One region of the Paenibacillus sp. FSL M8-0212 genome, then DNA from elsewhere that is predicted to be linked to it. Evidence: riboswitches for the same ligand, from Rfam matches in the RefSeq annotation. Region 1 holds a riboswitch; each other region holds the start of a gene.
What was found. Region 1 has a riboswitch for cyclic di-AMP ahead of MKX68_RS24010 (3D domain-containing protein). Riboswitches for the same ligand answer to the same signal wherever they lie in the genome.
Positions count from the first base shown of each region.

Region 2: another riboswitch for cyclic di-AMP. It lies ahead of MKX68_RS10510 (C40 family peptidase); the one in region 1 lies ahead of MKX68_RS24010 (3D domain-containing protein).
Region 3: another riboswitch for cyclic di-AMP. It lies ahead of MKX68_RS10890 (ubiquitin-like domain-containing protein); the one in region 1 lies ahead of MKX68_RS24010 (3D domain-containing protein).
Region 4: another riboswitch for cyclic di-AMP. It lies ahead of MKX68_RS03880 (hypothetical protein); the one in region 1 lies ahead of MKX68_RS24010 (3D domain-containing protein).

Region 1 is NZ_JBBORP010000001.1:5,447,756-5,451,212, reverse strand. Features, by position in the region: gene MKX68_RS24015 (polysaccharide deacetylase family protein) at 1-627, shown strand, start outside; gene MKX68_RS24010 (3D domain-containing protein) at 736-1,410, opposite strand; cyclic di-AMP (ydaO/yuaA leader) riboswitch at 1,413-1,609, opposite strand; gene MKX68_RS24005 (amino acid ABC transporter ATP-binding protein) at 1,826-2,548, opposite strand; gene MKX68_RS24000 (ABC transporter substrate-binding protein/permease) at 2,535-3,457, opposite strand, start outside.
Region 2 is NZ_JBBORP010000001.1:2,358,056-2,361,512, reverse strand. Features, by position in the region: gene rbsK (ribokinase) at 1-115, shown strand, start outside; gene MKX68_RS10520 (c-type cytochrome) at 191-547, opposite strand; gene MKX68_RS10515 (GNAT family N-acetyltransferase) at 698-1,192, opposite strand; gene MKX68_RS10510 (C40 family peptidase) at 1,548-2,018, opposite strand; cyclic di-AMP (ydaO/yuaA leader) riboswitch at 2,022-2,159, opposite strand; gene MKX68_RS10505 (hypothetical protein) at 2,405-3,256, opposite strand; gene MKX68_RS10500 (M1 family metallopeptidase) at 3,267-3,457, opposite strand, start outside.
Region 3 is NZ_JBBORP010000001.1:2,433,896-2,437,352, reverse strand. Features, by position in the region: gene MKX68_RS10895 (TatD family hydrolase) at 1-440, shown strand, start outside; cyclic di-AMP (ydaO/yuaA leader) riboswitch at 682-935, shown strand; gene MKX68_RS10890 (ubiquitin-like domain-containing protein) at 1,209-2,393, shown strand; gene rnmV (ribonuclease M5) at 2,549-3,094, shown strand; gene rsmA (16S rRNA (adenine(1518)-N(6)/adenine(1519)-N(6))-dimethyltransferase RsmA) at 3,099-3,457, shown strand, end outside.
Region 4 is NZ_JBBORP010000001.1:829,266-832,722, forward strand. Features, by position in the region: gene MKX68_RS03875 (HAD family hydrolase) at 1-500, opposite strand, end outside; gene MKX68_RS03880 (hypothetical protein) at 681-1,076, opposite strand; cyclic di-AMP (ydaO/yuaA leader) riboswitch at 1,195-1,370, opposite strand; gene MKX68_RS03885 (glutathione peroxidase) at 1,743-2,222, shown strand; tRNA gene MKX68_RS03890 (tRNA-Leu) at 2,369-2,451, opposite strand; gene MKX68_RS03895 (urease accessory protein UreF) at 2,877-3,457, shown strand, end outside.

The sequences.
Region 1 (3,457 bases):
GCCGATACGTTCAAAACCAATGGTCCTTCAACAAAGAAGGTTGCACTGACTTTTGATGATGTACCTGATCCACGGTTTACTCCACAAGTGCTGGATGTATTGAAGAAATACAATGTCAGAGCTACATTCTTCATCGTGGGTAGTCGTGCTGAGAAACATCCGGATCTGGTGAAACGCATCGTTAAGGAAGGGCATATGGTTGGTAATCACAGCTACAATCATCCTGAATTCAGTAAGCTGTCGATGAATGCCTTTCGCAAACAAATTTTACATACCGGGGATATTATTCGACATTTAGCGGGATATACGCCCAAGATGATTCGGCCGCCTTATGGAGACATTAATGAAGAACAGCTGCAATGGGCTGCTAGACAACACTATAGCATTGTGAACTGGAATGTTGACTCACTGGACTGGAAAGGCCTCTCCAAGGAAGAGGTGAAGGATAACATCCTATCTGCTGTGAAACCTGGCTCCATCGTTCTGCAACATGCAGGAGGCGGTGTGGGATCTAACCTGAACGGTACGATTGAGGCATTGCCTGAAATCATTGAAGAACTGCGTAACCGGGGATATGAACTGGTCACCTTGGACGAGATGTTGGGATTGCCAAAGGCCAAAGATTAGGATGACCGTGATAACAAATAAATGCGAATATTAAAAGGGTGCTGTTCAATCGCAGATTAGCGACTGGCAGACACCCTGTTTGAATTCATTTTAAATGTTATGATCTCTCTACTTCAGAATGTACAGCTCGATATCCTGAAAACCAAATGTGCTTACAGACTGTTTGCTACCCGGGATAAAGATATCAATTCGGTGACCCTTGATTGCACCGCCCACATCACGAGCTGTAGCTACAAAAGCCTGTTTTGGCAATCCCGGATGGCTGTGACCGGTTACCAGTACTTTGGTTCCGAGTGGAATCACACTTGGATCAACTGCGATCGTACCCAGTTCAAGATCATTGCCGAAGTAATCCACAGCACCCCATCCTCCATTTTCAGACGGATCTGCAGAGTATGCCGTTGCTTTTACGTTCACAGCTTTGCTGTAATCGAATGTTTTACCCCAAGCCTGAACAACTTTGTTATCTGTGTTAACATCCAAGCTTGCTGTAGTAACAGTCTTCGCTTGGGTCTTGCTCTCCGTTGCCGCAGCTGCTGCTACATTGTTTGCCTTACCGGGAATCGTAATTTTCAAACCACCATAAATGTTGTAAGGCGAAATGTCGTTGTTTGCTTTAACCAACGTGTTGATTGCTACTCCATATTGTTTTGATAAGGTGTAGAAGGTATCCCCTTCTTTGGCCACATGAACTGAATCGGCGTGAGCCGGAACGGCTTGAATGAGCATTGCTGTTGTCAATAATGCTACTGCTGTTTTGGCTATACGTTTCTTGTTAATCATGGTCTTCCTCCCTCATTGTGCCTGCGAAGTTAGTTGTCGGATTCGGATGAGGAGCCCACCCTATAGGTTCTTCATTACATTTGAAACGTTATGTACCCCTAATTCACCCCAAGCAGTGTGCTGTAGATCTTCCCCCTGCACAATCTGCATCGTTACATCCCCCGCACTTCCTGTCCGGAAGTTTCGGCAGAGTTCAATATATCACAATTTTGTAACCTGAACTTGTAGTAATTCTTACCAAATGGTTTTAACATGTAAGCATATGTAAGAATACAGGATACTTTAGAAATGTTGGACGACCCGATTCCTTTACATTTGGTAACAGAAAAGTTACTTTTCAAATCTATAAATGATTAATGCGCACAAAAAAATAGCGTTACCGACTCGAAGTCAGTAACGCTATTTGACACTTCATTTAGAGTACTTTGGCAAGAAAATCACGTGTACGTGAATTTTTGGGTGCTCCAAACACCTCATCAGGTGTTCCCTCTTCCACAATAACCCCGCCATCCATGAACAGGATCCGGTCTCCCACTTCACGTGCAAAACCCATCTCATGTGTTACGATGACCATCGTCATCCCGCCTTCTGCAAGACGTTTCATGACATCCAGCACTTCGCCAACCATCTCGGGGTCCAGTGCGGAAGTAGGCTCGTCAAACAGCATCACATGCGGCTGCATGGCCAATGCTCTAGCAATGGCGATCCGCTGCTTCTGTCCACCGGACAGCTGATTCGGGAATGTATCTTTTTTATCGTACAAGCCCACGGTGTTAAGCAGATCAGCGGCAATTTTCTCCGCTTCCTGAGTCGATTGTTTCTTCACTTTAATCGGAGCAATCGTGATGTTTTGCTGTACCGTTTTGTGTGGGAACAGGTTGAAATGCTGGAACACCATGCCCATTTTCTCACGAGTTGCATTAATGTTGTGCTTGGGGTCCGTAATTGACACACCTTCAAAATCAATCTCTCCTGAGGTAGGCTGTTCCAGCAGATTCAGACAACGCAAGAAAGTACTTTTACCTGAACCGGAAGGACCGATGACGACGACTACCTCACCTTTACCAATCGTCACGTTAATGCCCTTAAGCACATCGTTATTTCCATAAGATTTGTGTAATTGTCTAACGTCTATCACTTGCACTCAACTTCCTTTCCAGTCGTCCCAGCAGCTTGGACAAAATGAACGTTAATACAAAGTAGATGGCTGCTGCAATCAAAAATGGACTCAAGCCTTGATACGTAATGTTTTTGACCACACTTGCCTGATACATAATGTCCACCATACCGATAACCGAGATAATGGAGGATTCCTTGATGATGGTAATGAATTCATTACCGATCGCAGGTAATACAGCTTTGAAGGCCTGTGGCAATATGATATAACGCATCGCATCGCCTCTTCCCATACCTAAGGAACGAGCTGCCTCCAACTGACCACGATCCACACCTTGGATACCTGCACGGAAAATCTCCGCCAGATAGGCACCACTATTGATTGAAAGTGTAATGATACCTGCCTGAAGTGCAGTAAAGTTAATGCCAAAGCTCAGAGAAAAACCATAGTAAATAATCATTAATTGTACCAGCATCGGTGTGCCACGAATCACTTCAACGTATGCTGTACCAATCCAGCGCAAGATTGCGGCGTCATGCAAACGGAACAAACAGATGATCAATCCAATAATTACCCCGAAGATAACCCCAAGTGCAGACAACAGAAGTGTGTATCCTACACCTGTAGCATAGAAACTTTTGTACTCCCAGAATACTTGGAAAATATTTTGTGATTTGTTCGCTTTATCCGCCATCAAGAGGCTGGCGTCCGTCACCATCTGATTGATTTTATCTTCACTTTTCAATCGTTCCAGTGTTCCATTTACTGCAGCCAGCAGCTCGGTATTACCTTTACGAATCCCGATTGCCGCTTCTGCTTGCTCTTCGTCCGGAACAGCAGCAGCAAGTCCAATGATATCGTCCAGATAACCTGCAGCAACGGTATCTTCAACGATTGCCGCGTCAATGCGTTTTGTTTGCAGTTGAAGCA
Region 2 (3,457 bases), 3.1 Mb from region 1:
AGGCTTCGCCATGGGTGCGGCCGCGTTATCCGTGACGAAGCTCGGCGCCCAGTCCGGGATGCCGTCCGCACGTGAAGTTGAGGCCTTTCTGGCTGAGCATGCCACAGAGGCCTAATAAATTGGTATAACGAAGAGGCTCTTATTCTCCCAAAAGGGGATTAAGCGCCTCTTCGTTATGTGCGTGCACAGATTATTTTTTCTCTGACAGCCACATGGCGATATTTGCAATTTCTTCATCCTGCAGCTTGCCCTTGAAGGAAGGCATACCACCTTTACCTTTGACAATCGTAGAATAGATCTTCTCCAGATCATCCTGGCTACCGATGTTAGCCAGAGCAGGTCCTACGCCACCCTGAAGCTGATCCCCGTGACAGGAGATACAATTGGCTTTGACCAGTGCTTCAGCCTGTCCGGCATCCAATGTTACTTCCGGCATGGTTGGTTTGGCTTCTTCAGCCACTTCTTCTTTCCCTGGAAGCGTAAACATTAAAACAATAGCTAAAGCGCATGCTGCAAAAAATACTCCGCTCATGATCCATTTGTGCATCCCTTATGTCCCCTCCAGAATGAAAGATCATCTAACCTGAAACTATCCATATCATTATAACGGAACCTGTACTGACATCATAGCATTTTGTGGGAATTTTTTGAACTAATCACATAACAAGGGGCAAATTTGGTTGTTTTGCAATGGATTCTAACCGCGAGGCCCTTCATAAACCATACAGTGAAAGGGCTTCAAGCCGGTTGGGGTCTGTCGTTCGTATGTATCCTGGGTGACAAATCCACTCTTCAGATAGACTTGAATGGCACGAGCATTCCAAGTGAGTACTTCCAGATCAATCTCATTCGTGGGATTTCGGCGAATGGCTTCCTGTACAATGGCAGTGACAAAAGCTGTCCCTTGACCCTGACCACAGAGCTCTGGATGCATGCCGAGGCCAATTCGGGTTACCCCTTGAAGTGGGAAGTATTGAGCAAATCCACATATACGATCGTTCTGATCCAGGACGATCGCATACTGCTCCTGCCGCAGCTGTGCATCTCCGAATTCCACTTCCAGAGCTTTCATCTGCTCCCAGGGGAGCCAGCTGTAGATATTGTAAGGTGGGTCATACTGCCAACTGCAGATAAGCTCCGCATGTTCTTCTCGCATGGGTACAACATGAAACGTCACAGGGGCTTTCTTCATACACCTGCATGCTCCTTTCCTTGAAACAGAACTCTTTGTCCACTCTACAAAAGAGCTGTTCATTTAGCAAGTCACTCTTCTCAAGAAAAAAAGTGAAACAAAAGTTCCGGTAATTCCGTTTATATTATAACGGGATGGGTAAAAACATCATAAGGGCACGGACGAACGAACGCAAAATGAACCTGTTGATGTCGCAGGAGATGCCCCGAGTATAACTTGCAACATGAATAAGGATTGAAGCACAAAAAAACCGCCGGATACATTCCTGCGGAGAATGTACCGGGCGGTTCTGTTATGCTTCTTGCTTCGTTCCAGTATGGTTAATGGTTACAGCATCATGTTGCTCAGCTTGTCCCTAGTCAAGGGCCAGTGATTCATATGCGTCCGTGCTCATAATCCGTTTCGCGCCAACATAACGATTGGCCCAATAGCTTTCACTCAATGCACTGATCGTAACGCCTTTGGAAGAAGAGGAGTGTGCGAACTTTCCATCCCCTACAAAGATTCCTACATGAGATACGCCTTTACCTGTTGTATTGAAGAATACCAGATCGCCAGCTCTCATTTCCATGCGGGATACGGAATCGCCCATGTCGAATTGGGAACTGGATTGGCGTGCCAAATCAATACCCAATTTGTCGAATACATACCGTGTAAATCCGGAGCAGTCAAAGCCGTTAAGCGTTGTTCCCCCACTTTTGTATGTAGTTCCCATTGCTGAATCAATTACTGTGTCCATCTTTGAATCTGCGAATGCGCTACCTGCACCAAGCGATAATGCAAATGTGATGCTAAGTACAGCTGCGGTTAATTTCTTCTTGAACAAGAGATATTCCCCTTCCAACGCCTGCGAGGTTAGCTTAAGGATTCGGTTGAAGGTCCCCTATGATCCCTCTGTAGCAAGATCAATTCACCCATAACTGGTTCCCCCGCTTCCCAGGTGCCAGGAATTTGGCTATGCTAGTTATGCACCTGCGAAATCAAGAAATGACGATTTAATTTTAAGTAGTTACAAATATGAATGTAAAGATTACAAAGTTGTTACTAAAAACTCACTGCGATTATTGTAACAGAGGAGTACGGCTTTGGCAACGTTTAGCAACAAATTTAGCAAAAAAAACCTCGACCTTTGACGGGGAAAGGTTGAGGTTTGCCTATTTATAAGTACATATTAGGCCATAAGTTTAACATGTGATGGTAACAATTTTTAAACTATCTGCTCTCACCTTTTGACATTTTGGACTGCCATAATCGGAAATGGCTGCATATTTTCCACAGATTCAATAGACATCTCGCAAGTGGATACGTCTGTTGTAGTATAAGTCCGGTAAGTCCCGTTAATAACCATGAGGCTGAAGTGAATGCCCCGAAGATAAGCAGGTGAACTCCGCCCAGCAGGAGTGCAATACCGATTACGGCGATGAGATGACGCAGTGCAATCCAGAGTGCTTTGAGGGTACCGTGAGCCCCGCCTTCTCCTTCTGGTGCCGAAACACCGAACTGCATGTAGAGCACGGCATGGTGGATGATCCAACCATATACAATCCAGGCAGCAACATAAGGTATACCAGGCAAAAGTAATTGAAGGGAATGAAATCCGTCCATGAGAATCGAGTAAAGCTTCGGTAAGAGCCAGTAGGCGGGCAGAAGTATCAATAATGTACGTATGGTGTGGAGCAGCAGCATCGGTTTCCACAGATTTTTGATTCCGCGGACGAAGGGGATGCGCTCTTCTGTAGAGTTAAAGTGCTGAAGTGAGTAGAGTAGTCCTGCCTGAATGAGGGGGCTGATCAACATGCGAACCAGCAGCATGCCCCCTAGAATCCATAGATAACGATGAACCTCCGGATGGGTAGACAAGTTAAGTTGACTTTCCATTTTGAACAAAAGTGTACTCAGTTCCCCGGCATCAGAATCTGGATAGCGCAGGAGCAGTGGGATGACGGCCGATTGTACCATTCGATAGAAGAAATATCCCCAAATGAGTTGATAGAGAAATAAGAGTGCGGCAATGAACATATGCTGACGGACGAGAAACCAGCCTTCACGTATTTTCGCTTTCACCGTTTCCACCTCACCATGACAGACCTCCGAATATGGCTTCTATTAGTTTGGTTACACTCATGCTCCAGCGGGACTTCGCCCGCTCATCCAGTCCGGATTTCAGGAAATTGTTCATATGGCGGTTCTCCAGCACGATCGTGTACAGGGGATCGGTCATGGCCCAGGATACGGGGGATGTGTGAGTTAATTTATAGGTGATGC
Region 3 (3,457 bases), 3.0 Mb from region 1:
TATTACGACAACAAATTGCTTTGGCGCGTGAAGTGAACATGCCGATTGTCATCCATAATCGGGATGCACATGAGGATATCATAAGAATTTTGCGTGAAGAGAAGGCGGGTGAGGTTGGTGGTGTAATGCACTCGTTCTCGGGCAGCTGGGAAACAGCGAAAAGTTGTCTCGATATGGGCTTCCATCTCTCTTTCGGAGGACCGATCACATTCAAAAATGCAAAGCAGCCCAAAGAGGTGCTGGCGAAGGTTCCTATGGACCGGTTTTTCATTGAAACAGATGCTCCATATTTGACACCTCACCCTTATCGTGGGAAGCGAAATGAGACAGCGCATGTACGTCTGGTTGCAGAGGCGGCAGCGGAAATTAAAGGCATTTCGGTGGAGGAAATTGCTGCAATAACAACCAAAAATGCCATGGAACGATTTGGAATTCGTTAAAAAAACGAGCAAATGAGGTGAAAAAGGCAGATAAGCGGAGGTAATTTGCCCTTTGATCCAAATAAATCGAGAATATTACAATATTTTAACCAAATATTCAGAAAAACGTACTTGATCAACGCTTTACAACATGCATCAAAACAGGATATCATCTTTTCAGTGAATTGTTGTGCGGAAAATTGGACAGATGTTCGGGGGATGAACAAAGGGACACTTTCCGATGAAACAACATTACTTTCATGAATCAGTCTCGCTGAGTCTCCGTTAACGGAGAGCGGGGGAACCAATAGGGCTTAAACATCGGTGTATTTGGCCGATGCGCAACGTTCGCTGACCCAAAAGCAGCGAAGGGAACTGCGAAGCCGTATTTGATTTCTTCTTTGGGTCTCGGGGTGAATTCAAGGGCGTCCGCCATGAGCGGGTGACCTAAGATAGGGCGGCTCTCTTTCGCCCGAACCCGACAGCTAACCTCGCAAGCGGAAAAAGAGAGGCAACCTCGTGCATGAATTTCCGATATTCAGAATCATTCGGAAGCCACGAAAGAGTTCCTCTTACACTCTTTCTTTGGCTTTTTTGTTTTTGAATAAAAGAAATATTGTCATCATACGGTAGGTATTCAGGAGGATGACATCATGTTGCGAAGATTGATTCATGGTGCAGAACCGGATTATGTTGGTCCAATCTGTGTTCTGTAGAAAATTTGGTATAGTCACGTCAAAGACATCATGCATTACTTTAGACGGCGAGGCTATGAAGGAGGACGGAGAAGTGGGCACATTCCAACCAGAAGAGACCCATGAGTCACGATCATCCAGTAAGTCTTTCGCGTTGCGGTGGAAGCATGAGAACATGCGTCAAATGGCATTGATCGCGATTTTCTCAATTGCGCTTACAATCATGATCTTGTTAGTCGTTTACGGTCAGGCCGGGAAACAAATTTCACTGGTTATTGATGGCAAAGCTCAGGTGGTAGAGACTCGTACAGGAATGCTTCAGGAAATGCTGGAGGAGCAGTCGATCACAGTCAGCCCTCACGATAAGGTATCCATGTCCATGAACGGGGCGATTACAGATGGAGACCGAATCGTTATTGAGCGGGCCGTTCCAGTCAACATTACGGCAGACGGAGACACCAAGACTCTGTATACAACGGATTCATCGGTAGAAGATGCAATTCAAAAATCAGGTATTCAAGTTGAGAGTAATGATAAAGTGTATCCGGCGCTTGGAACTGCCATCAAAGCGGATATGAAGATCCGTGTAGTGCGCGTAACAAAGCGTACAGTGGAGGTAGAGCAGCCAATCGCTTACAAAGTCATTAAAACGGCTGACCCTAGCTTGTACAAAGGGGATAACCGTGTCGTTGTAAACGGCAAAGAAGGCACACTTGTACAGCATATCGAAAAGGTATTTCAGGATGGAGAATTGGTCTCCAAAAAAATGGTCGGCAAATCTGTCGCGAATAATCGTGTAGATAAAGTGATCGCTGTCGGCACCAAAGCAAAACCGGTCGTGAAAGAACCTGTGATTCAGACCGTATCGGCTCAAACTTCAACAACCAAAAAGGCTACAACAACGAACTCGAAGAAAACATCTGCCTCGGGCAGCAAAGTCATTACCGTATCCGGGACTTCTTTTAAATACTCAAAAGTACTTAAAAATGTATCCATGACTGCCTACTCTTCCGAAGAGCCTGGCATTGGAACTAAAACAGCTTCCGGTACTCGTGTAACGGAAGGGCGCACCATTGCGGTTGATCCCAAAGTCATTCCAATTGGCTGGTGGGTATATATCGAAGGTCTGGGATTCCGTCGTGCGGAAGATACAGGCGGTGCCATTAAAGGCAACAAAATTGATGTATATTATGACAGTGTGAAGCATGCCCTGAATTTTGGACGTAAGAAAGGCAAGACGGTCTACGTGATCGGTCCGGTGAAGCCGGAAGCGAACTAAAATCGTTTTACTTTGAAATGGGAATGCTATAAAATAGTTGCATGAATGATTCATGCGGAATATGCGGCGGAGGAGTCTGAATTCAGTCTCCCCCGCCGTTTGGCAGAGAAGAGGATATTCCTCTTCTTTTTGCGTTAGAAAGGAAGAAATGGAACATGATAAAAGAAGTCATTGTGGTGGAAGGCCGTGACGATACGGTAGCCATCCGTCGGGCCGTTGAAGCCGATACAATTGAAACAGGTGGCTCAGCAATCAACCAACGCATTCTGAAGCGGATTGCGCTTGCTCAGGAGAGACGGGGAGTCATTGTACTGACAGATCCGGATCATGCTGGCGAACGCATTCGTAAAATTATTGCGAACAAGGTGCCTGGCTGCAAACATGCCTTCATTCCGGAAGCCGATGCAACGCGCAAAGGGGACATTGGGGTGGAGAATGCCTCACCGGAGGCGATCCGTCATGCTCTGGCGCGCGTACATACTTCATACGAAGGTGCTCCGAGCCTGATTGATTGGGAGGACCTGATCGCGGCAGGACTTATCGTGCATCCGCAGGCTGCTGCACGTCGCATGGAGATGGGCAATCTGCTGGGCATCGGTTATTGTAACGGGAAGCAGTTCCACAAACGTCTCAGTGTATTTCAGATTACACGGGAAGAGTTCTCTACAGCATTAGCGCAAATTGAACGTGAAGGATTGTGAGCATATGAAGGACATGGAAGAGACGATAGAAATTGCAACGCCCAAGCGAACGAAAGAGATTATTCAAAGACACGGATTCTCATTCAAGAAAAGTCTGGGTCAGAACTTTCTGATCGATCAAAATATATTGAACAAAATCGTTAATGCAGCCGATTTGGACGAGTCCAAGGGCGCGTTAGAGATCGGGCCGGGTGTTGGAGCCCTTACGGAGCGACTGGCTCGGGTAGCCGGTCCTGTCACAGCCGTAGAGATTGATCAGCGCTTAATCCCAATCCTGGGAGAAGTGATGCAGCCTTATTCAAATGTACGTGTTCATCATGGGGATGTGCTGAAGCTTGATCTGGCTGAATTGTTTAATACGGA
Region 4 (3,457 bases), 4.6 Mb from region 1:
GCTTCCTCCGGTTCACAGCCGGCCTGTTTCAAGGCTACAGCGTATAACTCAGGGTCTGGCTTGGACACACCTTCTTCAGCAGAACAGGCGAGAACGTCAACATACTTCCGCAAGCCGTAGCTCTCCAGTCTTTCTTCCGTTCCGGGACTCTGATTGGCAATGATGCCAATGCGATAATGCCGTGACAACTGCTGAAGAACGGAATCCGCTGAAGGAAAAGGACGTTCAAGATCTTTTTGAAACTTCAACTTGTCCTGAATCTGTTTCTGGTGTCCCTCGTCTTCAACGAAGGTGCGAATCGCCACTCTCATAGGCCGTTGCTCATATTTCTGGTAACAGTTCGCGAACAGTTCGCGTACCGCCTCAATTGTCACCGGATACCCCAAAGCACAGGCTTCACGGACGAACTGTCCGATAATATCATCAACCGGCTCCCATTCATCCACCAGTGTATCTCCAACATCAAAAAACAACCACTTTAATCCACCCACATCCGGCACGCCAATTCCTCCTTGTAAGCCACAGGCAATCTAAAAGTTCGTGTTCAAAAAGTCTTGAACTACCTTTAAAACCATAAAAAAGAAGACTCACCATCTTGCATGAGTCTCCTCAAACTTCCGTTTATCGATACATTCAATTATAACAGGCACCTTACACCTGAGCAATCACAAGCTATGGCATTAACCATTGAGGAGAAAGCCAACTTCCCCATTGAGCGAATATACAATCCGGTCTGCGCCCATGCCCCGATAGATGCCCTTAGGATGACTCTGCTCCGTAATGACGCACAGGGATTTCGATGTCCATGAACGGCAGATCTGTAAATAACGACAGGTCAGATTCAGGCTGTTCTCAAAAATAAACACGTTGCCTACGCTGCCCTGCGGCAAAAACCATTTTTGAGCTGCAGCCGTATTCATGCGAATGACATGTTCGACTCCGATTCTACGGAGTCTACGCTCTTCCCCTGCACTGTTGGTTAGAACGGCAAACGGCATTTTTTTGTACATTAGTAATTTGATAAATTTACGTCCTGCTTCATTTGGAGCAGTCACTAAGATCATCTCAGTATCCATCATTCGTTCCTCCCTTGGCGTGAAAAGACAACAAAAAAGAAGCGTGGGGGACCAAGGCCTCCCGAACGCTTCTTAAAGAATCCATGGCGAAAAGACCATGAACCAGCGTACGGCTTGTTGCCTCTCCCTTTAACGCTTACGAGGTTAGCTGACGGATTCGGGCGCGAGAGTCGCCCTATTTCCGGCTGTCACCGGAAAATTCACCCCATGAATGCCTACTGTCCTGGACAGCGCATTCTGTTGGTTCCCCCGTTTTCCACTCATCAATGAATGGAAACTCAGCGATTAAAACATCGTTCGTATATCTTAAGGATAAGATCGAGCGATATTATCGTTTGTTTCGTTTTTCAGGTACAATTTAGTTTAAATTGAAATTACGTTATGAATCATACACCCGTGCCATGATGGTGTAAAGTCCGCACAGATCACCGAATCGACAGATTTTCGGCAATACTCACATATAATAGCGCTTACAACAAGGTCATACTCTATCCATCTCTTTAAATCTATCTAATTCTCACTCTGACGAAAATCACTTCGCAATTCATTCACGTATTCTGCACAACTTGCCTATTTTGATGCTTTTAACACCACATTAGTTTTGCAATATTTAATTGCAACCAATATAATAGAAGATATAAGAGTAAATAAATGGAGGCGATTTAGATGACAATCTACGATTACAAAGTGAATACCCTTCGCGGTCAAGAAGTTGAAATGTCCGACTACCGTGACAAAGTGCTCCTGATTGTGAATACGGCAAGCTCATGCGGACTTACCCCTCAATTCAAAGGTCTGCAAGAATTGCAAGACAAGTTCCAGGATGCGCCATTTGAAGTCCTTGGTTTTCCAAGTAACCAGTTTGCACAGGAAAAAGGTTCTTCCGATGATATTGCCGAGTTCTGTCAGATGAATTATGGCGTAAGCTTCCCTATGTTTGAGAAAATTGATGTGAACGGCTCAAGCGCTCACCCTCTCTTCCAGCACCTTAGCACAGAAGCTCCTGGCCTGCTCGGCTCCAAAGCAATCAAATGGAATTTCACCAAATTCCTTGTGGATCAGAACGGACAGGTCATTAAACGGTATGCTCCCAAAACAACACCGGACAAGATTGAAGAAGATATCAAGAACTTGCTGCAAAAATAATACATTGGCCACCCGTAGCCGGAAGGTAGAGCACCATTGCCCCGGTAATGGATGGCCTTTTTTCTCAACTTTGATGTCAGACTGTTAAAAAAACAAAAAAAGAAGCTTTCCATTAATGGAAAGCTTCTTCTTAATCGTTCATATGATGCGGTCGAGAGGACTCGAACCTCCACGGGCATACGCCCACTACCCCCTCAAGATAGCGTGTCTGCCATTCCACCACGACCGCATGTCGTAAATAATCGGCAACAGAATTGATTATACCGGGTTCAGAACTAAAAGTAAAGTATTTTTTAATACTTCTTTTACAGCTAGGCATTTTCCACAAAAAACGCATATTCTCGTCATCTTTACCCATGAACTGCATACATTAGATTTGATCCCCTCCTTTCCGGATTGAGCTGATCTTATTGATTCATTTATATCTAGTCCTCCCTGCACTTCGCAGATATTTAACCTTATATGTTATATAAAATAACACAAATATTGAATCCCAGATTTAATCCATTAAATTTCACGGACACTATTGACAAAAAGCGGACATTTATGGGATGATAACTATCATATAATTCGGATTTTTAAACATAAAGCAATCAAAAAGGAATATAGATGTCACTTTAAGTTACATTTAACGAACACAGGAGGCGAATGATTGTGAACCGTGGGAATAAGCTGCTCGATTATGTCAAACTGCTTGATTCCTCTATTCAGGTTGGAGGGTTCACCCATTCCTTCGGCATGGATATCCATATCAGGGAGGGTACCATTCGTAATGCTGAAGATCTCGAATCATTCATGCGTTGTCAGTTGCATCCGAGCATCGTTCGTCTAGAAGGTATGGCCATCAAAGGCATCTATACCGCAGCAGATCACAAGGATACATGGCGGATAGCTCTAATCGACAAGCTCGTCCATGTTCAGCGAACCCCTGGAGATCTCAGAGAACAAGCTGCCTCCATGGGTAAACGATTGATCAGACTTGCACGCGCTCTGCACCCCTGGATTGAATTCAGCCAGCTCGAACAGATCTTTGCCAAATACGATTCGGTTGGCTGCCTCTCCACTGTTCACGCCTGGATTAACCACCACCTCGACATCCCGGTCGAGGAGGCGGTCCTTGGTTACCTGCATTCAGCCATGAATGCCTGCATAACCGAAGCCTCCAAAGTCATTCCCCTGAACAACGATACAACCAAGGATCTGATGGTCCGCCTGGCCACAGATCTGGAGAATGA